DNA from 3 places in the Serratia sp. PL7 genome. Region 3 is predicted to be linked to each of the others. Evidence: riboswitches for the same ligand, from Rfam matches in the RefSeq annotation. Region 3 holds a riboswitch; each other region holds the start of a gene.
The links. Region 3 has a riboswitch for fluoride ahead of N6G83_RS05810 (DHH family phosphoesterase). Riboswitches for the same ligand answer to the same signal wherever they lie in the genome.
Positions count from the first base shown of each region.

Region 1: linked by a shared signal. The riboswitch ahead of N6G83_RS38985 (manganese-dependent inorganic pyrophosphatase) and the one ahead of N6G83_RS05810 (DHH family phosphoesterase) in region 3 are both predicted to bind fluoride.
Region 2: linked by a shared signal. The riboswitch ahead of crcB (fluoride efflux transporter CrcB) and the one ahead of N6G83_RS05810 (DHH family phosphoesterase) in region 3 are both predicted to bind fluoride.

Region 1 covers NZ_CAMFLB010000017.1:150,795-158,715, reverse strand. The annotation lists gene N6G83_RS39010 (HdeD family acid-resistance protein) at 1-1,310, shown strand, start outside; gene N6G83_RS39005 (DUF3828 domain-containing protein) at 1,314-1,826, opposite strand; gene N6G83_RS39000 (hypothetical protein) at 1,915-2,817, opposite strand; gene eno (phosphopyruvate hydratase) at 3,140-4,420, opposite strand; gene N6G83_RS38990 (universal stress protein) at 4,435-4,863, opposite strand; gene N6G83_RS38985 (manganese-dependent inorganic pyrophosphatase) at 4,867-5,769, opposite strand; fluoride riboswitch at 5,875-5,949, opposite strand; gene N6G83_RS38980 (outer membrane beta-barrel protein) at 6,244-6,762, opposite strand; gene N6G83_RS38975 (HAD family hydrolase) at 7,768-7,921, shown strand, end outside.
Region 2 covers NZ_CAMFLB010000001.1:2,687,204-2,695,124, reverse strand. The annotation lists gene N6G83_RS13115 (LLM class flavin-dependent oxidoreductase) at 1-1,254, opposite strand, end outside; gene N6G83_RS13110 (M20 peptidase aminoacylase family protein) at 1,444-2,607, opposite strand; gene cspE (transcription antiterminator/RNA stability regulator CspE) at 2,954-3,163, shown strand; gene N6G83_RS13100 (multidrug effflux MFS transporter) at 3,221-4,411, opposite strand; gene N6G83_RS13095 (TetR/AcrR family transcriptional regulator) at 4,418-5,014, opposite strand; gene crcB (fluoride efflux transporter CrcB) at 5,303-5,686, opposite strand; fluoride riboswitch at 5,766-5,828, opposite strand; gene N6G83_RS13085 (GNAT family N-acetyltransferase) at 5,911-6,339, shown strand; gene N6G83_RS13080 (diguanylate cyclase) at 6,341-7,408, opposite strand; gene tatA (Sec-independent protein translocase subunit TatA) at 7,627-7,842, shown strand.
Region 3 covers NZ_CAMFLB010000001.1:1,241,937-1,249,857, reverse strand. The annotation lists gene N6G83_RS05840 (pyridoxal phosphate-dependent decarboxylase family protein) at 1-270, opposite strand, end outside; gene N6G83_RS05835 (diaminobutyrate--2-oxoglutarate transaminase) at 289-1,671, opposite strand; gene N6G83_RS05830 (NADH:flavin oxidoreductase/NADH oxidase family protein) at 2,177-3,397, opposite strand; gene N6G83_RS05825 (MerR family transcriptional regulator) at 3,468-3,875, shown strand; gene eno (phosphopyruvate hydratase) at 3,872-5,155, opposite strand; gene N6G83_RS05815 (universal stress protein) at 5,172-5,600, opposite strand; gene N6G83_RS05810 (DHH family phosphoesterase) at 5,604-6,569, opposite strand; fluoride riboswitch at 6,610-6,685, opposite strand; gene N6G83_RS05805 (diguanylate cyclase domain-containing protein) at 6,866-7,921, shown strand, end outside.

The sequences.
Region 1 (7,921 bases), on a different contig from region 3:
CGGGTTTAATCGTTTTCATCGATGCGTTGGATGACGCGATTTATTTCCCTTTGCATCCCTTCGCTTTCCTGTTGTTGGTAGAGGGACTGGCAACGTTGATGGTCGCACATACCGGCATCGGCGGGCAACGTACCTTGCGTTACGTAAAAGGAGGTGCATTTTCACTGGCCGCAATATTGATATTGAGTGGGCAACACCATGGCCATTTTATTTTATCGATGATTTTTGGCACTTTGTTTTTGGCCGATGGGCTACTGCAAATCGTCTCCGCTGGGGTCGTGCGCTATAAAAACTGGAAGTTGGTGGTGGCTGGCGGTGTATTGGAAGTTATGTTAGCTATTTTCTTCTTTCAACCCTATCCGACCCATTATGTCGGCACCGTACCTTATTGTTTAGGACTGGGGTTGATGTTTGGTGGGTGGAATATGGTTATGCTGGCGATGCGCGTCAAAAAGCTGGAGGTCAACCCCGCAGTTTTGGGTAATAAGGCCGCAGAGGAAGCCAGTAGCGCAATAACCACGCCTTTGGTAACTGAATGGGAAGGTCCTCCGGATGATGATGAACCTGCATTGACCATACATGTCTGGACTCCTGTGGGATCCTCGAAGAGTGCAACGGTACCTCATCCTGTTATTGATCGTTATATTGCTGCGGTGGATAAAGATGGGGTGATTTCTACTGGTCATGCTGCACTAGAATCTCCGGAAGGCATTTATATCAGTCTGTATCCCGCAGTCGATATTGACCGGTCGCCAGATCAATTTACCCGCTTGCTGCGGGCAACCGCAGACAATAATGTTAAAGGGAAATTCCAACCGGATTATGTGACTGAGTCAGGTGCATGGTGTCCTTCAACCCAGCGTGTGCGGATCAGGAACTACGATGCTGAACGTCTGAAACGGTTCTGGGAAGTTTATCGTGAAGACAATACTTATAATCTCACCTATCGTAACTGCTCAAGCAGTGTGGCACGGGGTCTTGAAGCGGCGCTGGAAGGCGTAGTGAGTAAAATATGGGGGCAACGTGGCCACTGGTGGGTGTTGAGTAAAATTCTCACGACGCCGGAATTATGGGTGGCGGTACAAATACGTAAACGTGCAAAAACGATGGCCTGGACACCAGGGCTGGTGCTTGACTATGCACGTGCATTAAGCATGTTGGCGGATCCCCGGCCGGCCGGTTGGATAACTACCATACGACGTGCCCTAGAGAAAATGTTTTCTTTGCGCAAGCAATGGCGCGATGAAAAAGCACAGGGCACGATAGCGTCAGGCGTTCGCAGTGAGCCCTCAAATGACAAAGGCAACTAGCGATTATGGCAATGTTTCCCCCTTTATACGCAGGGCTTTATTATTGGCATCAATAGCATGACGAACACTCTGCTGATTGGTATCAAAAATATCGTCAATAAACCACTGCCCATTCTCAGCCACTAAATCAAACTCGGTGGTTGTCGTGAGGTTGCTATCTCTAAAAGCGCGAAAGGTGACTGTGGCATGCGATTTTTTATTATCGTTAGAGAGAATATTGATATCCGTCACCACCAGGTTCTGATAATCCTGACACTGGCAGATCGGGTCGGCGTCAAGATAGCCCATATCGCCAGGTAAGGTTAGCGCCTGATCCTCTGCCAACACAGCGATGAATTTCTTTGAGGCAATCCGCTTCGGGCCTGTTTCGCCGATGAATGCGGCTGTAACCTCATCATGGCTATAGGTGGCATAAATCCGTGCTAAAAAGGCACTGGGATTTTCAATGGCCGAGGCGGGCTGTGGGAGTGCAGCAAACGAAAGGAGAGAAAAACAAAGCAAAGCCAAAAAACGCATGGTTACCACCCCTTAAAAGTTCTCTATCCTTTAAATCAGCTGGTCCATACTACGGAGCGCTCACGTTGATGGCAACGCCTGATGGCTCTTAATCAGCTCTGTACGCAACTAAAGTATACGCTGGAAAGCTATTCCTAAAGAAAGGGATGCGATCAAAGATCACCACGGTGAACGCGATGATTAATATCATAACCAAAAACAAAATCACCAGAGACATCGCAAACCAGAAGCCACTTATTTCAATCGTTGTAAGCCCTATAGATGCACCATACAAGGCCCCGCATATAAGGATAAGTGACGTAGTGATCCCAACGAAGTTTGCCAGCCTTCTTCGAAGGCTTTTCTTCTGAAACTGAAACGTCGAGGGGTTAACACTGAAGTCATAGAAAACCTCCTCAGAAATCACCAGCTCAGGCCGTTGCAGCGAGGCAATCTGCATCAGTATTGCACGTGTAATGTCCCAGTGATGCTTGAATTTCTTTATTTCATGCACCGGGACTAAATTTTCTTTCGTTTCACCGGATTGGTTTACGGTGTAGATAACCAGGTTTTTAGTGTTGTTTTTATAGCCCGTATTACGAAAGCCAATCGTGGCCTTGGTGCCGTCCTCTAACGAGCCAGTGACTTCTGGCCATAGTAGCTGATAATGACTTACACCGCCTGACAGATCGTTGTATCGCGTATAAAAAACACCTTGAGAGGTGACGTTAAAGTATACCTCTCCATGCTTTAATTTTAAGTTGTCGCTAATTCTTTTAAAGAATAAATAATTCAGGGGGAGAAGGATTAATAAAAATAAAACACCAAGTAGAAAGGTGTCACCCTCGATAAAAAATAGGGTTGGCGTAGCCAGAGATGCAATGAAAACAAGTGTGAAAACGGGAGAAAGCAATAAGTAGAGCGTCTTTGTCGCTATTCTACGCTCGATGGCTGACACATCATCACATCGCTTGGAGGGGCTGGCGAAAAACGCGGTATGTTCGGCAATCATACTTTTATATCCCTATAATCAATCACATAATCCTGAATTAGTGTCTTGCTGTACCCTAGCTAGTTAGCCGGAAGGCTTAAAACCAAGGAACTCAAGCCTGGTAGATTACCAGACTCAGGGACTATTTTCTGCTTATGATACACGGCTCACTGCAAGGGAAATCTCCGCTTCTGGGGGCATGTGCCCGATATTCAGTAGCTTTGGTCAGTTTGCTTTCCTGTTTATGACAATCAAGCTTTGCATCGCAGGTGTAAGCATAGAAAGAATAAATATATATCCATTAATAACCCCGGCGGTTCGCCAGGGTTATTGCCATAATAGGTTATTTAAAGGCTGACTTTCCTGCAAACTGTGCTGACGAACCCAACTCATCCTCAATTCGCATGAGCTGGTTGTATTTTTCGATACGCTCACCCCGGCACGGGGCTCCTGTTTTGAGATGACCTGCACGCATAGCCACTGTCATATCGGCGATAAAGCTGTCGATCGTCTCTCCGCTGCGGTGTGAGATAAAGGCACCCCAGTTGTTGTCATGGCAGAGCTGAACCGCATCAAAGGTTTCACTCAGGGAGCCAATCTGATTGAGTTTAATCAATGCAGCATTCGCAAGATTTTCATCAATCCCGCGCTGTATATACTTCACATTGGTCACAAACAGATCGTCACCAACCAGTTCAATCTGATCTCCCAATCGATCATGCAGAATTTTCCATCCTGCCCAGTCATCTTCCGCGAGGCCATCTTCAATAAGGACAATCGGGAAGGTTTTAACCAGCATCTGGTAGTAGTCCGCCATCTCCTGCGAGGTCAGCTCGGCATTCTCCGTACGCAGATGATATTTTCCGTTTCGATAAAACTCACTGGAGGCTGGGTCCATACAGATAACGATATCTTCATTAGGGCGGAACCCAGCTCTCTCTATGGCAAGGACAATCAGTTCCAGCGGTTCACGATTTGAAGAAACTGCCGGAGCAAAACCTCCTTCATCGCCCACACCGGTTGACAGGCCCATTTCAAGAAGAACCTGACGAAGCGACTGGTATACTTCACTACCCCAACGCATGGCCTCCCTGAACGTTGGTGCGCCGTAAGGCGCAATCATATATTCCTGAAAGTCAGCCCCCTGACCGCGGGCATGAACGCCCCCATTGATGATATTCATGCAAGGCACCGGCAGCAGATTTGCCCCAATCCCACCAAGATAGCGGTACAAAGGCGTATGAGATAGTTGAGCGGCGAGCCGTGATACGGCCAATGAAACGCCCAAAATAGCATTTGCCCCCAGGCGCGCTTTATTATCCGTCCCATCCAGGGCAATCATAATGTTATCGATGCCGCGCTGATCGCGTACATCATGCCCTTTAAGGCTGTTATGAATCTCAGTGTTAACGCTTTTGATCGCATTGAGGACACCTTTCCCGCCGAAGCGCGTTTTATCACCATCGCGGCGCTCTATAGCCTCTCGCGAACCGGTACTTGCTCCGGAGGGGACGGAGGCTCTTGCAACAGTACCGCATTGGGTTGAAACATCGACTTCCAGGGTTGGGTTACCCCGAGAGTCCAGGATTTCACGGGCATGGATTGTTTCAATAATAAAGCTCATATAAACCTCTAATATCAGTTGGTTGCAATATGCTTAATCAACACGTCAACGGTCAGATGGTTGACGAATTCAATTGAATGGGAAGAGAGCATCCCGAAAAGTCTGTTTTTATGTCCCATAATGACCAGATCTACACCCGCATCGGCGACGTAGGCCTCTAGGTCTTTAAAGCGGCTGATCGTCACTATCTCTTTCACATCCACGGGAAAATTGACTGTCTTCACTAACCGACTAAGCATTGCTTTTGCCGCAATAATTTCAGCAGACTGCCGGTCTTTCGTTAAAGAGTCTGAGGTAATGTCTAACTCTTGAAGATTTGAAGTGAGGTGTCCAAGGGTGATCGCCGTCCCTTGTTCATGAAAACTCCTGGCGACACTTTGAAGCAGAAACTGGCCGTCGGTTTCATCGCTGAGCATTAACAGAGCATGTTTATACATTTGCATTGACTACCTCGAGGAGGTTGAGAAAGTATCCGTCAGCCACGGCAGTATCTCTTTTTTCCTGCTTATAATGCCTGGAAGAGACAGACACGTTAGATTGAGCGCATTATTTTCTGAGAAATATATCGTTGTGTTTTTCTTAAAGATGTCCGTGACAGCCAACATCGCAATGTCAAAATCGCCGGACTGACACTCTTTTGTTAATGCGATAAGTAGGTCAGCGAGCATTGCATCTACTGCTGACATGCTGGCGACTTCGATTTGAGAAAGCAGCACCGACTGGGCGTTAATCCGGTAGCGCTTGGCGTCTTTCTTAAGAAGTGAGTCTGGTGTTTGCCCCCCAATATCTGTTTTCGCGATCAGCAACTCTTTCACGAAAGAGTCATAATTGAGTTGGCTTATGGAGAATAATGACTGCACGGCAGCGATGTCATGAGCTGTAGTGGTAGGTGATGTGAGCGCAACAGTATCACTCAGTATCGCTCCTAACATCAGGATGGCTTGAGATGAAGAGATCGGCTGAGGATTTTCAAGGGTAAGGATTTGCCAGATCACCGTGGCACAGCAGCCGTAGGAACGTATCCAAACATCCGGAGGATCCTGTGTCATAACCGTGCCCAGCCGGTGATGGTCTATGATGCCAACAATGTTGCCGTCGGCAAGTGAGGAAGGGCCCTGTTCCAGATCGGTAAAGTCGACCAGCCATACCTGTTTGCCACTGAGGTCTCCGTCGAGCAAGGGGGGAGGGGCTACTCCGGCCTGCTGCAGAATAAACGCCGTTTCAGGTGTAATGTCACCGAGCCTAAAAGGAGTCGCGCGCTTGCCGAGATTTGTCAGCCAGTCTGCTGTAATGAGCGCGCTGCAGATGCTGTCGCTGTCGGGATTCTGATGGCCAAAGACATAGATCATTTCAGCGTCTCCTCTGAGGTATCAGACGCAAGAAAGATCAAAGGTAAAAGATGATTTTTTTTCATAAGTGTACCTGACATACGTGCCTAAGGATAAAAGCAAAAATGTATATCAGGCGTCATCATCCGAACTGGACAGTCCGGCGGTTGGGAAAGGTGGAACACCATCACCTTGAAAAAAAGCATAGGGCAAAATTATAATCTGTGCAACAAAAATGCCGCCTACTTTGATCGTGATCATTTTTTCCTGACATTCAGAAAATCGTTTAAAGCTTCACTACTTTGAATTCTAGGTGAATTTTATTATTCTGAATTACGTTTCACGACTACATTGAAGTACTCTACAACCGGACCCGGCGCCACCGTTATCACAGCGGCATCTGTCAAGAGGCCTTCGAAAAGGCCTCATCGTGAGGACAGAAGCAGTCTGTAGAATTGGGAGTGCTCCAGTGATGGAATAATATCCGATTAATCACTAAAAGCCATATCCTATATCAAACGTCCCTATGTTTGCATTGTAATTGTGCATTTTCATCCGTTGATAAGATAAGCCGATATTCCAATTTTGCTCATCACCAAAATAATATTTCCACCCAACGGCGCCATAAAGGCCAAGTCCGTTTTTACTCTCAATAGTATTATCTTCATGATAAAGGTTAGTGCCTGCTCGAATATAGAGTGAATGATGCCCCAAAGGCAGCGTGGCTTGCAAGGCGAGCGGAATTGTATGATAGGTTATATTTTCAGGATGAGCGTAACCATCTGAAATAATTAGGGCTGTATCGCCAGCTAGGCTAGCATGTCCATAGGCATAGCCAGTATAAATGCCCAGGTTTTTTGTAAAACCATATTGATACCCTATTTGTATATGACCACCTGCATCATTACCTTCTATATAAGTAACTCCAGAATTTAAAGATAACTCTTGCCCTGCAAGTGCAGATAGTGGAGCAATGAGGAAAAGCAAAGCATAGCATGTTTTTTTAATTTTCAAAATACACTCCTTAGATATAACTAAACGTTCTATGGTGGGAAATGTTTTTTGTTGATATCACCATGATGTAATGCCTAATGGTAATATTAACAAACTAAACAATGGTTTCGTCTATTTGTTGATACTCTAAAAGATAATCTACCTAGTCTTTTAATTGCGGTTTTTGTATGGGTGGGATGATGGTTTGACACTCCTCTCATAGAAGCGCTCACCATATTGTTAACTAAAAGAATGGTACCTATTAAAAATAGGGTTTTTAAAAATTTATTCATGATGGCAATGTCCAAAATATGCGTATTTTTATAACTCACTGTTTTAAAAAACATTTTATGATGTTTTTTATTGCTAATTACAGATCGTGAGGAATAGGAGAGGTAATAAATACAGGGTAAAACAAAGGCAAGGATGGATTTAGAGGGTTTATTCTCTACGTGTACCAAGTAATAATAGGTTTTTGTTGATTTTTTCATGACGATACCTGACAAGTTAGCCTATTTGAATAAGCGAAAATATATCAGGCGCCATTATCCACTTTATAGGTTAATTATAAGTGGCGGTTCGGAGAAGGTAGAGCACCATTACCTTTGCGTCAATTATCATTCAACAAAACAGGGAAATCAAGAAAAAAATAAAAATGGAAGCCAAGATGTTCAATATACCTAAGTAATGATAAATGGCGCCCCACTAACATATTGTATTATATTTATTTTATTTTTAGAGGTTACACACTGGTATCATTATCATGCACATCTCACTTACTAATTAGCTACATTACTTACTATAGTTTAACTTAGAATCAATGCGGCAACGCCACAAATGCAGTTTAAAATCCATGATGATTGTTTACTTTAAATTAAAAGTGATTTTAATAATTCTTTCTATGTAAATAATTTTGATGAGGGTTTAGTGATTTTCTAGGCATGGTCTAATGTTGGGTCATGTTTAATGGCATATGATTTTATGCTATGATTGAGGTTGATTAACTATCAGTGAGAGATTGATTCAATGAAGTTAGATGCAATACTTTGGGATTATGATGGAACACTGGTTAATACCGTTCCCAAAAATATTTCCATCACTAAGGAGATTCTATCCATTGTCGCGCCGCATTTGACAAAAGAAAATTTACCCAAATGCTTACAGAGTGAAGAGTTATACC
Region 2 (7,921 bases), 1.4 Mb from region 3:
ACGGAACAGGCCACGCTGTTGCAGGATGGGTACCACCCGATCGACGAAGTGGCCGAAGGCGTTGGGCGTACCGCCGCTGATGATGAAACCGTCGGCGGCTTCACCGTCGAACCAGCGTTGCAGGCCGTCCGCCACCGCTTCCGGCGTGCCGCTGAACACCGGGCGCGGCGAGGCGGCTTCCAGCGCCACCTGGCGCAGCGTGAGGTTACGTTCGCGGGCGTTGCGCTTGATGGCGTCGGTAGTGCTGCGGAAGCTGTTTTGCCCCAGATCGCCGATGTCCGGGAAGGGCGCGTCCAGCGGATGGCGGGAAAAGTCGTAATGTTCGAAGTAGCGGCCAAGATAGTTGAGGGCGTTCTCAATGCTGACCAGGCGGGCGGTCTCCTGGTACTGGCGCTCGACGTCCGCGTCGTCGTCGCCGACGATCACGCTGACGCCCTGGAAGATGCGCAGGTCGTCCGGCTCGCGCCCCTGTTCCACCAGCTGCCGCTTCACGTCCTGATAAAAATCCTGCGCCTGCTCCAGCGTGTCGTGATGGGTGAAGATCGCATCGGCGTGTTGAGCCGCCAGCCGTTTGCCGTCTTCGGAGGCGCCGGCCTGGAACAGGATCGGGCGCCCCTGCGGCGTGCGGCCAATGTTCAGCGGCCCCTGCACCGAGAAGAACTCTCCCTGGTGATTGAGGGTGTGTAGCTTGCCGGTGCGGAAGAATTCGCCGCTAGCCTTGTTGCGCACAAAGGCATCGTCTTCCCAGGAATCCCACAGCCCTTTGGCGACGTCGAGAAATTCGCCGGCGATGCGGTAACGCAGGCTGTGTTCCGGGTGTTCGGCGCGCGAGAAGTTTTTGGCCGAGCCTTCAAGCGGCGACGTCACCACGTTCCAGCCGGCGCGGCCGTTGCTCAGGTGGTCGAGGCTGGCGAACTGGCGGGCGACTGTGAACGGATCGCTGTAAGAGGTGGAAAGGGTGCCTACCAGGCCGATTTTATCGGTGGCGGCGGCGAGCGCGGCCAGCAGGGTGAGCGGTTCGAAACGATTAAGAAAATGCGGAATGGATTTTTCGTTGATATATAACCCATCGGCGACAAACACGAAATCGAATTTCCCCTGTTCGGCTTTTTTCGCCGAGGCGATATTAAATTCGAGGTTGATGCTGGCGTCGGCGGTGGCATCCGGGTGGCGCCAGGCGGACATATTTCCCGATGCGCCGTGCAGAATGGCGCCCAGCCGTAATTGCCGTTGATTATTCGCGTTGTCGCTCATCGTGATTATCCTGTCATGCGCCGCAAAGGCGCGCGGTGTCTGATGTGTCCACTATTGATGAGCGGCAACGGGATGTAAAACAACAAAACAGCATATTCAAATGTTGAAAACTGCAAATATCACGGCGAGCGAAAATAATAATCCCCGGCGCGGTATCTGCGGCGTCGGGGAAATACTATTTCACGTTATTCAGGCGTTGCTGAGGGCTTTTTCTGGCGCGGTAGTGAGCTGTTGCAGCGTGCGTTCCGCCAGCAGCGTAAAATATTGTGCCGCGGGGAACAGGGCGCGTTCATCGGGATTGAAACGCGGATGATGCAGGCCGAACTCGCTGGCGGAGCCGATACTGACGAAGACGCCCGGCACGTGATGCAGATACAGCGCGAAATCTTCACCCCCCATTTGCAGCTCCGCCTCTTCGACCCGGTAGCCGGCCTCGGCGGCGACGGTTTTGCTGAACGCCGCCCAATGGGCGTCGTTGATCACCGCCGGCGGCCCCGGCTGCCAGTGGAGTTCGGCCTGCGCGCCGAGAGCGGCGGCAACGCCGTCGATCACCTGGCGAATTTTATCAGGCACCTGGCGGCGCACCGCGTCGCTGTGGGTGCGCACCGTGCCTTCCAGCTCCACGGTTTGCGGCAGCACGTTCCAGGTATTGCCGCCTTCGATGCGCGTCACGCTCACCACCAGCGATTCCAGCGAGCTGAAGCTGCGGCTGGGCAGCGTCTGCAGCGCGCCGACGATCTGGCTGGCGGTGACGATGGTATCGACGCCCTGTTCCGGTTTGGCGGCGTGGGCGCCTTTGCCGGTGATGAGGATCTGGAATCGATCGACGTTGGCGTAGAACGGCCCGGCGCGGGTGGCGAAGGTGCCGGTGGGCAGCTCCGGCGCGTTATGCAGGCCAAATACCGCCGCAACGTTATCCAGCGCGCCGGCGTCGATCAGGTGCCGGGCGCCGTTGAAGGTCTCTTCCGCCGGCTGGAAGAAGATGCGCACCGTGCCGGGCAGCTCGGCCTCACGCGCTTTGAGCAGGTGCGCGGCGCCGAGCATCACCGAGGTGTGAAAGTCGTGGCCGCAGGCGTGCATTACGCCGCTGTTTTGCGAGCTGAAGGGCACGTCGGCGATTTCGTCGATCGGCAGGGCATCAATGTCGCCGCGCAGCGCGATAATCGGCCCCTTGCCGCTGCCGATCTCCGCCACGACGCCGGTTTTCAGCGCCAGCGGCAGCAGACGGATGCCTGCCTCTTCCAGCCAGCGGGTCAGCCGGGCGGTGGTGGCGAATTCGTGATTGGAAAGTTCCGGGTTTTGGTGCAGCTCACGCCGATAGGCGATGATTTTGTCTGCCAATTGGCTGGTCATAGGCTTGGCTCACAGTGGGAAATAAACCCTAACCCTAGTGCAGGGACCGCCGAAGCAAAAAGACCATCTGGTTATATTTCATAGCGATTGCGTCTGCATGGGGGCGTCAACACAGGGGGAAGCGGGCGAGTTTGGGCGTTCGCTCGTTGTTCGCCGGCGCAGGGAGAGGTTTGGCCTGGAACGGTAACGTATCGCAACCGGTGCAATCCATTTACACCGGACAACACGGATTTTTTCACTCTTTATCGGATTTCTGTGATCGCGGTGGTGGACAAAATCCTGCCTGCTTGCTGTACTGTAATCGACACAGGTTTTGTGTCTTTCATTCACGTTAAAGGTAAGTTTGATGTCTAAGATTAAAGGTAGCGTTAAGTGGTTTAATGAATCCAAAGGCTTCGGTTTCATTACTCCGGAAGATGGTAGCAAGGACGTTTTCGTCCACTTCTCTGCCATCGTTAGCAACGGTTTCAAAACGCTTGCTGAAGGCCAGCGTGTAGAATTTGAAATCACGAACGGTGCCAAGGGCCCATCTGCCGCTAACGTTACTGCTATCTAAGCTGCGTAGCTGAATTTCTTAAAACCCGCTCATTGAGCGGGTTTTTTATTGGGCGCGTTATGCGTCGTTGCGGCGGGCCAACAGGCCGAACAGCAGGATGGCGATGGCGTAACAGCCGACGATGGTCAGCGCCATCGACAGGCCCGAGGTGCCGCCCAGCCCGGTGAGCGGCACGGCGCAGGCGCCGAGGGCGAACATGCACACGCCGATCAAGGCCGAGGCGCTGCCCGCTTTGTCTCCCTGGCTTTGCATCGCCAGCGAAGAGGCGGTCGGGCCGACGATGCCGATCACCGCTACCGAGAAGAACAGCGGCACCAGCAACACGACCAGCGGCGCATGCAGCGCGGCGGCCAACAGCAGCAACAGCGACGCGACGGCCGCCAGCGTTAACCCTCCCCTCAATACCCGGCGTTCCCCCCAACGCGAACTGAGACGGCTGGCCAGCTGTGCCGCAATGATCAAGCCGACGCCGTTAATGGCGAAGCATAGGCTGAACATCTGCGGGCTGAGGCCGTAGATCTGCTGCAAGACGAAAGGCGAGGCGCCGATATAGGCGAACATGCCGGCCATCACGAAGCCCTGTGTCAGGCACAGGCCCATGAAATAGCGCTGGGTCAGCAACCCGCCGAGCGACATCAGCATCGCCAGGATACCGCCCTGGCTGCGGCGCTCGACCGGCAGGGATTCGCGCAGCTTCAGCGCCGACAGGCTGAACAGCAGCACGGCGATGGCCGCCAGCACGCCGAAGATACCGCGCCAATTCATTACCTGCAGCATCACGCCGCCCAGCACCGGTGCGACGATCGGCGCCAGGCCGTTAACCAGCATCAGCAAGGCGAAGAAACGGGTCAGCTCATGGCCGGCGTACAGATCGCGAGCAATGGCGCGGGAAATCACCGCGCCGCCGGCACCGGCGATGCCTTGCAGCAGGCGGGCGATCAGCAGTTGGTCGATGGTGGGCGCCAGCGCACACCACAGCGAAGCGCCCAGCAGCAGGATCAGCGACAGCAGCAGCGGGCGCATACGGCCCAATTTGTCGCTGTAAGGGCCGAAAATCAGCTGGCCGACGCCCAGACCGAGCAGCCCGGTGGTCAGGCTGAGCTGCGCGGCGGCGGTGGAGGTATTCAGCTCACCCGCCATTTCCGGCAGGGCGGGCAGGTAGAGATCGGTGCACAGCGGCCCCAGCGCGGCCAGCAGGCCAAGCACGACGGCGTACACCAGACGCTGTCTGGCTAAGTGTTTGGTCATGGGAGATTAGAGTTTCCTGAACAGGTGAGAAATGGCCTGCTGATACAGATCGCGCAGCAGGGACGCATCGGCTTTTTGCGTGGTAAGGATACGGTAACCGGTGCCTTCGCTCATGACGGCGATAAATTCCACCCGCGCGGCGATCTCTTCCGCGCTGAAATGGGGATACAGCCGCTGCAGATTGTGGCACACGTGGCGAAACAGCCGCGCTTCCGCATCGCTGAGCAGTTTGGCCACCACCGGGTTGCGCGTGGCCTCGGCGGTCACTTCCAGCATCAGCATGTGATCGGTTTCGCTCTCGCCCGGCTGCTGAAACAGCGTGCGCGCCGCCAACGTACCGGCGATCAGGTTGATGTGATCGCCAAGGTTTTCCAGCCGCTGCATCTTGTTAGTGATGATGCGGTTGACGATCTCTTCGATAATCGCGTCTTTATTGGCGAAATAACGATAGATTTGACCGACGCTGAGCTGCGAGCCTTGGGCGATCTCCGCCATGCTGGCGGCGTGGAAGCCGTGGCGGCGGAAACTGATTTTCGCCGCTTCGACGATCTGATCGCGGCGCGCCTGCACCTTGGCCTGTTTACTGTCGTTGGGGGAGAGCATCTGCCCGATCCTTTGCTACGCGTGAGCCGGGTTCACATTTTTGGGTGTGAACGTTCATTCTCAATTGTAGTGTAAACGGCCGGAAAGACGCAAGATGAACGCGTGCTGCGGGTAAGGGCGCTTAAGCGAACAGGTAGGATTTGATAAAGGCGGCGACGATCAGGACGCACAGCGCAATGGCAATCGCTTCGGCGGCGGTTTTCGGCAGGCTAAACATAGCGGTTTCTCATCCAGTCAGGAGTACTGGATGAGATTATGCGCATGCAAGATTAAGGAAACATTAAGGGCTTAGCGCCCGTTGAGCCACATTACCAGCATAAAGGCCAGCAGCGTCATCGCCAGCGAGCCGGCCAGGTTGAGCAGCATGTTGGCCAGCGCCCAGCCGAAGCGGCCATCTTGCATCAGGTATACCACCTCCAGCGAAAAGGTGGAGAAGGTAGTCAGGCCGCCGCAGAACCCGGTGGTAATCAGTAATTTCCAGGTGGGATCCAGATGCGTCATGCGGGTGAAAATCGCCATCGCCAGGCCGATGATAAAACCACCGATCAGATTGACCATCAGCGTACCGAGCGGAATGTGGGCATTCAGCGGATTCATTTTCATGCTTACCGCCCAGCGCAAAACGCTGCCGACGCCGCCGCCGATAAATACGGCCAGTAAAGAACTCAACATGGGGCAACTACCTTTCAATCAGAGAAATTCACGGGACTCGGAAAGGGACAGGCGTAACGCTACGCGCCTCTCTCCGAGAGGTTACGTAGACATCATCAGCCTGTGAAGGCGGTTAGGGAGGAATGTCATCTCCAGCGTGCCGCACGGCCTTTTTTGCCGTACCCGGTGGATGTTACACCTAACGCCATCTATTTTGTAGTATCGACACTCTGCGAGGTCACCCTATGCAAATCAGAACGGCGCGCCTGAGCGATCGCCATGCTATCGCCGAATTAATGACGGCGTTGGATTATCCCGGCACCGAGGCGTTTCTGACGCAGCGCATGCAGCAACTGTTGGCGCATCCGGATGAGGCGCTGCTGGTGGCGACGGACGGGGAGCAGGTGTTGGGCGTGTTGTCGCTGCATTTCCTGCCGCAGCTGGCGTTGGCCGGCGACATTGGCCGCATCAGCTATTTTTGCGTCGATGACCGAGCGCGCGGCGCGGGCGTAGGCCGGCGGCTGCTGGCGGAGGGCGAGGCGCTGGCGCACCGTCGCGGCTGCGATCGGTTAGAGGTCCATTGCCACAGTCGCCGCGAGCGAGCGCATACGTTTTACCGGCGCGAAGGCTTTGTCGAAGCGCCGAAGTATTTTGCCAAGTTATTAAGTCAGTAAGTTACTCCCCTGGCGGCACTGCCGTTTCCAGCCGGTTGCGGCCATTATGCTTCGCCCGATAGAGCGCACCGTCGGCCGCTTTCAGCCAGTCAAGATAGCCGCCCAGCGCGGGGTGGTAGTTAGCGATGCCTGCGCTGATCTGCAGCCGCAGCTGCGGCGCCTCCTTGAAACTGACCGCGTCCAGCCGCTGCTGGATGCGGTGCAGGACGATTTCCGCCTGTTCGGCGTTAGTGTTCGGCAGCACCGCGCCAAACTCGTCGCCGCCGTAGCGCCCGACGATATCCACGTTGCGCAAGCCGATCAGCAGCTCTTCCGCCAATACCGCCAGGGCTTCATCCCCCAGCGCATGGCCGAAGGTGTCGTTGATGGTTTTGAAGCGGTCGATGTCCATCAGGATCAGCGTGGCGTTGTCCTGGTAGCGGCGGCAGCTATCGAACTGGCGATGCAGAAGATGTTCCCAGTGGCGACGGTTATATAAGCCGGTCAGCCCATCGCGGGTGCTGATGCGTTGCAGCTCCTGTTTTTTTTCCGCCAGCCGTTTGGCGGTGCGGTAGGTCACCAGCCCCAGCAACGTCGGATAAAGGTAGATCATCGGCAGGCACAGATAGACTTGCAGCGGCGTGCTGTATGGATGAAACGGGAAGCCGAGCAGCGCGCCGGTGAGCATCGCCGTGGCCAATTGAATCGCCAATCCTTTGACAAACAGCGCTTTGCCGGCCGAAGCGATGTTGTTCATGCTCATCATCGACAGGATGACGATCGCCGGCAGGGCATTGAATGCCATCATCGCTGCCCAGAAGCCGCCGAAGGCGGAGTCGATCAAGAGGTTGCGGATCTCGGCTTTGAACGGATCTTTGGCGCGGTAGGCCAGGCGATAGGCCAGATGCGGCCAGAGAAAGCCGTGAAAGGCCAGCAATAGCCAGACCGCCGCGGGCGGAGCCAAGGGATAGAGCGCGGCGCAAACGCAGATAAACCCGAGCCCCAGACCGGCGACGCGGGGCAGATAGGTGCGTTTGGCGAAGCTGAGGCCGGATTTTCGGGCATCGAAAATGGATGGGGCAATATACATCCGGCATCTCCCTGATGAGTATCACGGCAGCGTATCATGCGGGTGATAAACTAAGAATAGTCTGGGATTCACGCCGCGAGGTTGCGTGACATTCCTGCAACGGATCTCACTCTGTTACATGTTGCGGTTGTGTGAGCCGAAGGAAAGTCGCTAAATATTCGCAGGCAAGGTCAGTTTTTCTCGCTGTTCACACAGCGCTCTATGATAAGAAGGTGAGTATGGAAGGTATCAGCATTACCAAACTTCTGGTGATTGCGGTGTTGGTGATTTTACTGTTCGGCACCAGCAAACTGCGCACGCTCGGCGCCGATCTTGGCGCGGCGCTGAAAGGCTTTAAAAAAGCGGTGGGCGACGACAGCACGCCGCCGGCCGCCGGCAACAGCACCGCCGAGAGCCAGTCCGCTCAGCAGAGCGTCGAAAAGAAAGACGTTTAATTCCGTCTGACTGCTCGCAATAAAAAACGGATGCCTTGCGGACATCCGTTTTTTGGCGTTTCCGCCGTCTTTAGCGTAA
Region 3 (7,921 bases):
GTGCAGGTGCGCCACGCACTGCGGGTGGTGCACCGACAGGCTGTCTTTCAAAAAGTACTCGATGGCGCGCTCGATCGCCGCCTGGTTGCCCAGGCCTTGCGGGGTAAAGTCTAGCTGGATGCGCTCGCGCAGTTCGGCAACGCTTTTGCCCTGATACATCTCGGGCTGTTGCAGCCACTGCACGACGGCTTCACTGCTCTGTGCGATCGCCTGGCGGTAAGCCTCGGCGCTGTGCGCCGAGGAAGCCAGAATCGGGTTTAACTTGGACATCGCGGTCATTCGCTCCAATCAGACTGGCTTGACGCCGGCGGCCAACAGCGCCTGCTCAAATTTATCCAGGAAAATACCCAGCTCATCATTGGTGATCAGCAGGGAAGGCAACAGGCGCAGTACACAGCCGTTGCGCCCGCCGCGCTCCAGGATCAAGCCGGATTCGAAGCATTTTTTCTGCAGCAGCGCGGACAGCTCGCCATCGGCCGGGTAACAGCCCATGTGATCCTGCGCTTCGTTCGGCTTGACGATCTCGATGCCGATCATCAGGCCCAGACCGCGGACGTGACCGATCACCGGATAACGTTTCTGCAGCTCGGTTAGCTTGCCTTTGAGCCATTCGCCCTGAGCGGCCACTTTATCGGCGACCTTATGCTCTTTCAGGTACTGCAGGGTGGTCAGGCCGGTGGCCATCGCCAGCTGGTTGCCGCGGAAGGTGCCGGTGTGGTGGCCCGGTTCCCAGGCATCGAACTCTTTTTTGATGCCCAGCACCGCGAGCGGCAAGCCGCCGCCGACCGCTTTCGACATCACGATGATGTCCGGCTCGATGCCGGCGTGTTCGAAGGCGAACAGCTTGCCCGTACGGGCGAAACCGGCCTGAACTTCGTCGATGATCAGCAGAATGCCATGCTCCTGCGTCACTTTGCGGATGCGCTGCAGCCACTCGGCCGGCGCCGGGTTAACCCCGCCTTCGCCCTGAACGGCTTCTAGGATCACCGCCGCCGGTTTACGCACGCCGCTTTCCACGTCGTTGATCAGGTTGTCGAAGTAGTAGGTCAGCGCCTTGACGCCGGCTTCGCCGCCGATGCCCAGCGGGCAGCGGTATTCATGCGGATAAGGCATGAACTGCACTTCCGGCATCATGCCGTTGATCGCCGCCTTCGGCGACAGGTTGCCGGTGACTGACAGCGCGCCGTGGGTCATGCCGTGATAGCCGCCGGAGAAGCTGATCACGCCGGAACGGCCGGTGTGCTTTTTCGCCAGCTTCAGCGCGGCTTCCACCGCATCGGCGCCGGACGGGCCGCAGAACTGCAGGCAATACCCTTTGCCTTCGCCAGGCAACAGAGAGAGCAGGTAATCGGAGAAACGATCTTTCAACGGGGTCGTGAGATCGAGAGTATGTAACGGCAAGCCGCTGGTAATGACATTTTGGATGCTTTGCAGGACGTCGGGGTGATTATGTCCAAGAGCCAACGTTCCCGCCCCGGCCAGGCAATCAAGATATTGATTATTCTCAACATCAGTGATCCAAACGCCCTGGGCTTTCGCAATTGCCAACGGCAATTTGCGCGGATAACTCCTAACATTCGACTCAAATTCGGCTTGACGCGCCAAATAGGTTTCATTGTTTCCGTTTAATGAGTTTGCAACTAAAGTATCAATACGGACTTTATCCGTCATCATATCTCTCCTACAACCGAAGGTCTCAAGACGCAACGATTGAATTAATGAATTAGAAAAGTAACTGCCTTGTGAAAAGCGCGACCAATATATGGCTTTTTTGCCTGGGACTCAATAGCCGATTTTGTTTTGAATTGTTTAGTTTTTTCTTAGGCTCATCAATATGTTGTTGATTTGTTGACCGTTGGTTTTGCCAGCAAAAAACAACATTTCTTTAACATTGCGTAAAAATCCTTTTCTGCTTTCCTTTGGCTACTTCTTTAATGCATTTATTATTAAGGTGAATTTCCGATTAATAACATAAATAGAAAATAGCGGCTTATTTTCATCTATTCACCACCTTAAGTCCTATAGCGGTTATATACACAAAATTTGTGATGAATATAAGCGGTCGAGCGTTAAAAGCGCAGTACCCAGAGTGGTGATTTCTTGCAGATTTTACGTAGCGCGATCAAAAAAGCGGGATTTTTGTGCGGTGCCGGCGAGTCTGCCGGCACCGCGGTTATTAACGTTGCCGTAACCAGGCGTGATAGCGCCGCAGAGTGCGGCGGGTGCGCCACCGGTCGATGAGCAGCGACCACAGCGGGGAGTAACGCACGTTGCGCGTCCGATCGCGGCTCAGGGCGTGCATGCGGCGCTTGATCAGCGCCATACGAGCGAGCAGCCTCAGCGTTTTATCGCGCCATTTTACCGGCGCGGGCAGCGCATGAGGGGCTTCGCCGGTTTGCCAGCGGTGCGGCAGATCGGGAATTTCCGCCATGGCGGTGGCGATGCCGACCACCGCGATGCCGCTGTTCAGCACCCGTTGCGCCACCGACGGGCGGGCGATGCCGCCAGTAGTCATCACCGGCATGCGGGCCACTGCGGCGAGATCGCGGGCGAAGGTCAGAAAATAGGCTTCGCGCGCCAGGGTGCTGTCGTCCGCCGCTTCGCCCTGCATCGCCGGGCTCTCATAACTCCCGCCTGACAACTCCACCAGATCGACCGGCAGTTCGTTGAGCATCAACAATACCTGTCGGGCCTCGTCCGGCGAAAAGCCGCCACGCTGAAAATCGGCGGAGTTCAGTTTGACCGCCACGCAAAAGCCTGGCGAGACACGCTGGCGCACCGCGCGCACCACCTCCAGCAGCAGGCGGGCGCGATTCGCCAGCTCGCCCCCCCAACGATCGCTGCGCTGGTTGGACAACGGCGACAAGAACTGGGAGATGAGGTAGCCGTGCGCCGCATGGATCTGCACGCCGGTAAACCTGGCCTGTTCGGCGGCGTGCGCGCTGGCGGCGAAGCGGGCGATCACCTCGGCAATCTGCGCTTCGCTCATGGCCTGCGGCGGGGCAAACTGCTTGCTGTACTTGCCCATCGCCATTGGGATGGCGGAGGGCGCCCAGGCGTTACCGCCCATGTTGGCCATCACCTGACGGCCCGGGTGGCTGAGCTGCATCCATACCTGCGCGCCTTCTTGGCGCGAGGCCGCCGCCCAGGTTTTGAACGCCTCGAGCGGCGTATCCTGTTCCAGCACTACGCCGCCGGGGCCGGTCATGGCGCGTCCGTCGATCATCACGTTGCCGGTGATGATGAGGCCGGCACCGCCGATACCCCAGTGGCGATACAGGCGCCATAGCGCGGGGCCGGGCAGTTGGCCTTCATCGGCCAGATTTTCTTCCAACGCGGCCTTGGCCAGACGGTTGGGTAAGCGGCTGCCGTTGGGCAGAATCAGTGGGGTAAACATCGGGTACGTTCCTGTCGCAGGGGGAATGGCGCTATACTAGGGTTAAAGTTAACTTTAAGGTCAATAGGGCATGAAAATCGGAGAGTTGGCGGAGCGCGCCGGCATGGCCGCCTCGGCGATACGTTACTACGAACAGCAGGGTCTGCTGCCCAAAGCGGTGCGCGGCGTTAACGGATATCGGGTGTATAGCGAAAGCGCGCTGGAGCGGCTGCACCTGATCCAAATCGGCCAGAATCTGGGGTTTTCGCTGCAGGCGATCCGCGGGGTATTGGCGCTGCAGGGCAGCGCCTATCAGGATGGGTTGATACAGGGCGTCGACAGCCGGCTGGCGGAAATCGAGCGGATGATGGCGACGCTGAACGAGCAGCGTGAGACGTTGATGGCGACGCGGCGTATTCTGTTGGAATCCGGCGTGGCGGGATTATGCCGCGCAAAAAATGAAAAACAGGCCGGTGCGTGGCCGGCCGGCAAAGCTTAGCGGTGTTTAAAGGCGGAACGCCCGGCATACACCGCCGCGGCGCCCAATTGGTCTTCGATGCGCATCAGCTGATTGTATTTTTCGATCCGTTCGCCGCGGCTCGGTGCGCCGGTTTTCAGATGGCCGGCTCGCATCGCGACCGTCATATCGGCGATAAAGCTGTCGACGGTTTCGCCGCTGCGGTGTGAGATAAAGGTGCCCCAGCCGTTTGCCTGGCAAAGCTGCACGGCGGCGAAGGTTTCGCTCAGGGTACCGATCTGGTTCAGTTTGATCAGCGCCGCATTGGCCAACTTTTCATCAATCCCGCGCTGGATGTATTTCACGTTGGTGACGAACAGATCGTCACCGACCAGTTCCACCTGATCGCCCAGGGCGTCGCTGAGAATGCGCCAGCCCGCCCAGTCGTCCTCGGCCAAACCGTCTTCAATCAGCACGATGGGAAAATCTTGCACCAGCCGCTGGTAATAGGCCGTCATCTGTTCGGCATCCAGTTCAGCGTTTTCGCTGCGCAGGCGGTATTTGCCGTTGGCATAGAATTCACTCGAGGCCGGGTCCATGCAAATGGCGATATCGTCTCCCGGTTGATAACCGGCTTTCTCTATCGCCTGTACGATCAGCTCCAGCGGTTGTCGGTTCGAGGCAACCGCCGGCGCAAAACCGCCTTCGTCGCCAACGCCGACCGACAGGCCTTTCTCCAACAGAATTTGGCGCAGCGCCTGATAAACTTCACTGCCCCAGCGCACGGCCTCGCGCAGCGACGGCGCGCCCAGCGGCGCTATCATAAATTCCTGAAAGTCCGCACCTTGCCAGCGGGCATGCACGCCGCCGTTGATGATATTCATGCAGGGCACCGGCAGCAGGTTGGCGCCGAGACCGCCCAGATAACGATACAGCGGCAGCTGCGACAATTGCGCCGCGAGGCGGGCGGCGGCCAGAGAAACGCCGAGCAGGGCGTTGGCCCCCAATCGGCTCTTGTTCTCGCTGCCGTCCAGTGCGATCAACCGGCGGTCAATCTCCCCTTGTTGGCGTACATCCACCCCGCGCAGCGCTTCATTGATCGCCGTTTTGACGCTTTGCACCGCTTCCTGAACGCCTTTACCGCCGTAACGGTGCGGATCGCCGTCGCGGTGTTCCACCGCCTCGCGTGAACCGGTGCTGGCGCCGGAGGGAACCGAAGCCCGTGCCACGACGCCCGCCGCAGTCATTTCAACTTCGACGGTGGGGTTGCCGCGCGAATCCAGGATCTCTCTGGCGGTTACGTTTTCAATTTCATAGCTCATGGATGATCACCTCATTCTAGGGAGTGGGCACGTGCTTTATCAGCACGTCGATCGACAAATGGTTAATGAACTCGAAGCCGAAGGAGGCAAAGACGCCGAACGGACGGTTCTGATGGCCTAGCAGCAACAGATCGACGCCTTCACGGGCAATCAGGGCCTCGATGTCTTTGAAGCGGTGAATACTGACAATTGCGCGCACCTCCAGGGGGATTGTGCAGTCTTCCACCAGCCGGCTGAGCATGGCTTTGGCAGCGATCACCTCGCTGGACTGGCGATCTTTGGTTTGTGCATCGCTGAGGTAGTCCAGCTCGGCATAGTCGGCGCTGATGTGCGCCACGGTAATGCGCGTATTCATCTGCTGATTGAGGCGTTCGGCATGGCGTAACAGCAGCCGGCCGTCGCGTTCATCCTGCACCAGCAGTAAAGCATGTTGATAGAGCGACATGACTTATCTCCCTGCGTTAGCAATCTGTAGGGTTAACCACGGTAAAACCTCTTTTTTCCGGCTCGTCATGCCGGGCAGCGACACCTGCCGAATGGCGAGCACCCGGTTCGACGAGAAATACAGGGTAGAGCGGTGGCGGGTGATATCGGTAACCAGCAGCGCGGCCATCTCCAGCCCGGCCTCCTGCTTAGCCTGATCGAGCGCCTGTTGCAGCGCGGGCAACAGCGGATCGATATCGCTCATAGCCCGCACTTCTATCTGCGACAGCAGCAGCGAGACGCTATGGATGCGGTAATTCTTAGCGTCACGGTGCAGCAACTGCGGGGCGGATTGCCCCGAAAGATCGGTTTTGGCGGCAAGCAATCCGGCGATGAAGGCGTCATAGTCAACGTGAGAGATTGCGCATAACCGCGCGACCGCCACCCGATCCTGTTCGGTGGTGGTCGGTGCGCTCAGCGCAACGGTATCGCTCAAAATCGCGCCCAGCAGCAGCGTGGCCTGGGCGGAAGAAAGCGGCATCGGCGTATCTGACGTCAGTATGGACAGGATCACGGTGGCGCAACAGCCAACGGCGCGGATCCAGACATCGGGCGGGTTGCGGGTGATCAAGGTGCCCAGCCGGTGATGATCGATAACGCCGACCACATCGCTGTCGGGCAATGAGGCCGGCCCTTGTTCGACGTCGGTAAAATCCACCAGCCAGACTTTGCGGTCACGGAGATCGTCTGTCAGCAGCGCAGGTGTTTGTACGCCGGCGGCGGCCAGTATGTAGCGGGTTTCCGGCGTCAATTCGCCAAGGCGGAAAGCGACGGCCGGTTTGCCGAGGTGATTGAGCCAGTCCGCGACCACCAGCGCGCTGCAGATGCTGTCGCTGTCGGGATTTTTATGGCCGAAAACGTACAGCGGCATTTCCCGCACGGCGAGATCAGGCTGGGATGGAAAAGGGGTAAGACGTGAGATTTCATTCATAGCGACTCCTGACATACCTGCCTAAAAAATAAAGCGAAGTTGTATATCAGGCGTCATCATCCGGTTCGAGCGAACGCGGCGGTTGGGAAAGGTGGAACACCATCACCTTGTGAACGACTGTAGCGCAGCGCGGTGGCAAACGCAACGCCCGGCAAAGCTGGCGAGAATGCGCAATCGGATTGATACTGAGTGAGTCTATGATGGACAAGGATATTTGCCGCTAACCGACGGATAGGCTGAACGGAATCACGCAGGCTGGCTGCGCCGGATCCGTGGGTGACACAATGGGAGACAACATGCTTGAACCCTGCTTCCCCGAAAACGAAGCCGAACGTCTGTCGGTACTGAACTCGCTGAACGTGCTGGATTCGAACTCGGTGGAAAAACTGGATCGTATTACACGGCTGGCGGCGAAATACTTCGGCGTCACCATTGCGCTGGTGTCATTGATCGACCGGGATCGCCAATGGTTTCTATCGCGCTACGGTCTGGATGTCCGGGAAACGCCGCGTAACATCTCATTTTGTGGCCATGCGATCTTGCAACGTGAAGCGCTGGTGGTGCCCGATACCGCCAACGACCCGCGTTTTTTCGACAATCCGCTGGTGATCGGCGGGCCGCGAATCGGTTTCTACGTTGGGCAACCGCTGCTGTCGCTCGACGGTTTGCCGCTCGGCACCCTGTGCATTATCGACAGCCAGCCGCAGCCGTTTTCTCCGGAACAGGTGGCCGACCTGCACGACTTCGCCGCCGTGGTGGAAGAGTACCTGCAGAGCATTGAACGCCATGTCTATACCGAAAACCTGAAGTCCAACCTGCAACGCTCGGAAGCCTTGTTCGAACAGACCTTCGCCCAGGCGGCGGTAGGGATGGCGCTGGTGTCACTGCAGGGGTATTGGCTGCGGGTCAATCCGCGCATCTGCGAAATGTTGCACTATTCCGAGCGCGAGCTGATGGATCGCACCTTTCAGGACATTACCTATCCGCTCGATCTCAACACCGATCTGGAAAAACTGCAGCAACTGCTGAGAAACGAGATCAGTACTTACTCGCTGGAGAAACGCTATTTCCGTGCCGATGGCTCGATCGTCTGGGTGCAGCTGACGGTGGCGTTAAACCGGCTGCCTAACGGCAAACCGGATCATTTCATCTCGGTTATCGTCGATATCAGCGAGCGCAAGGCGGCGGAGGCCGATCTGTTCTCTCTGCAACACGAGCTGGAACAACGCGTCGAAATCCGCACGCGGGAGCTGAACGTGGTCGTCAAGAAACTCAACGAAGAGATTGAAACCCGGGTACTCGCCGAATATCAGCTCAGCACGGAGAAGGAACGCCTGCGGGCCATTACTGAC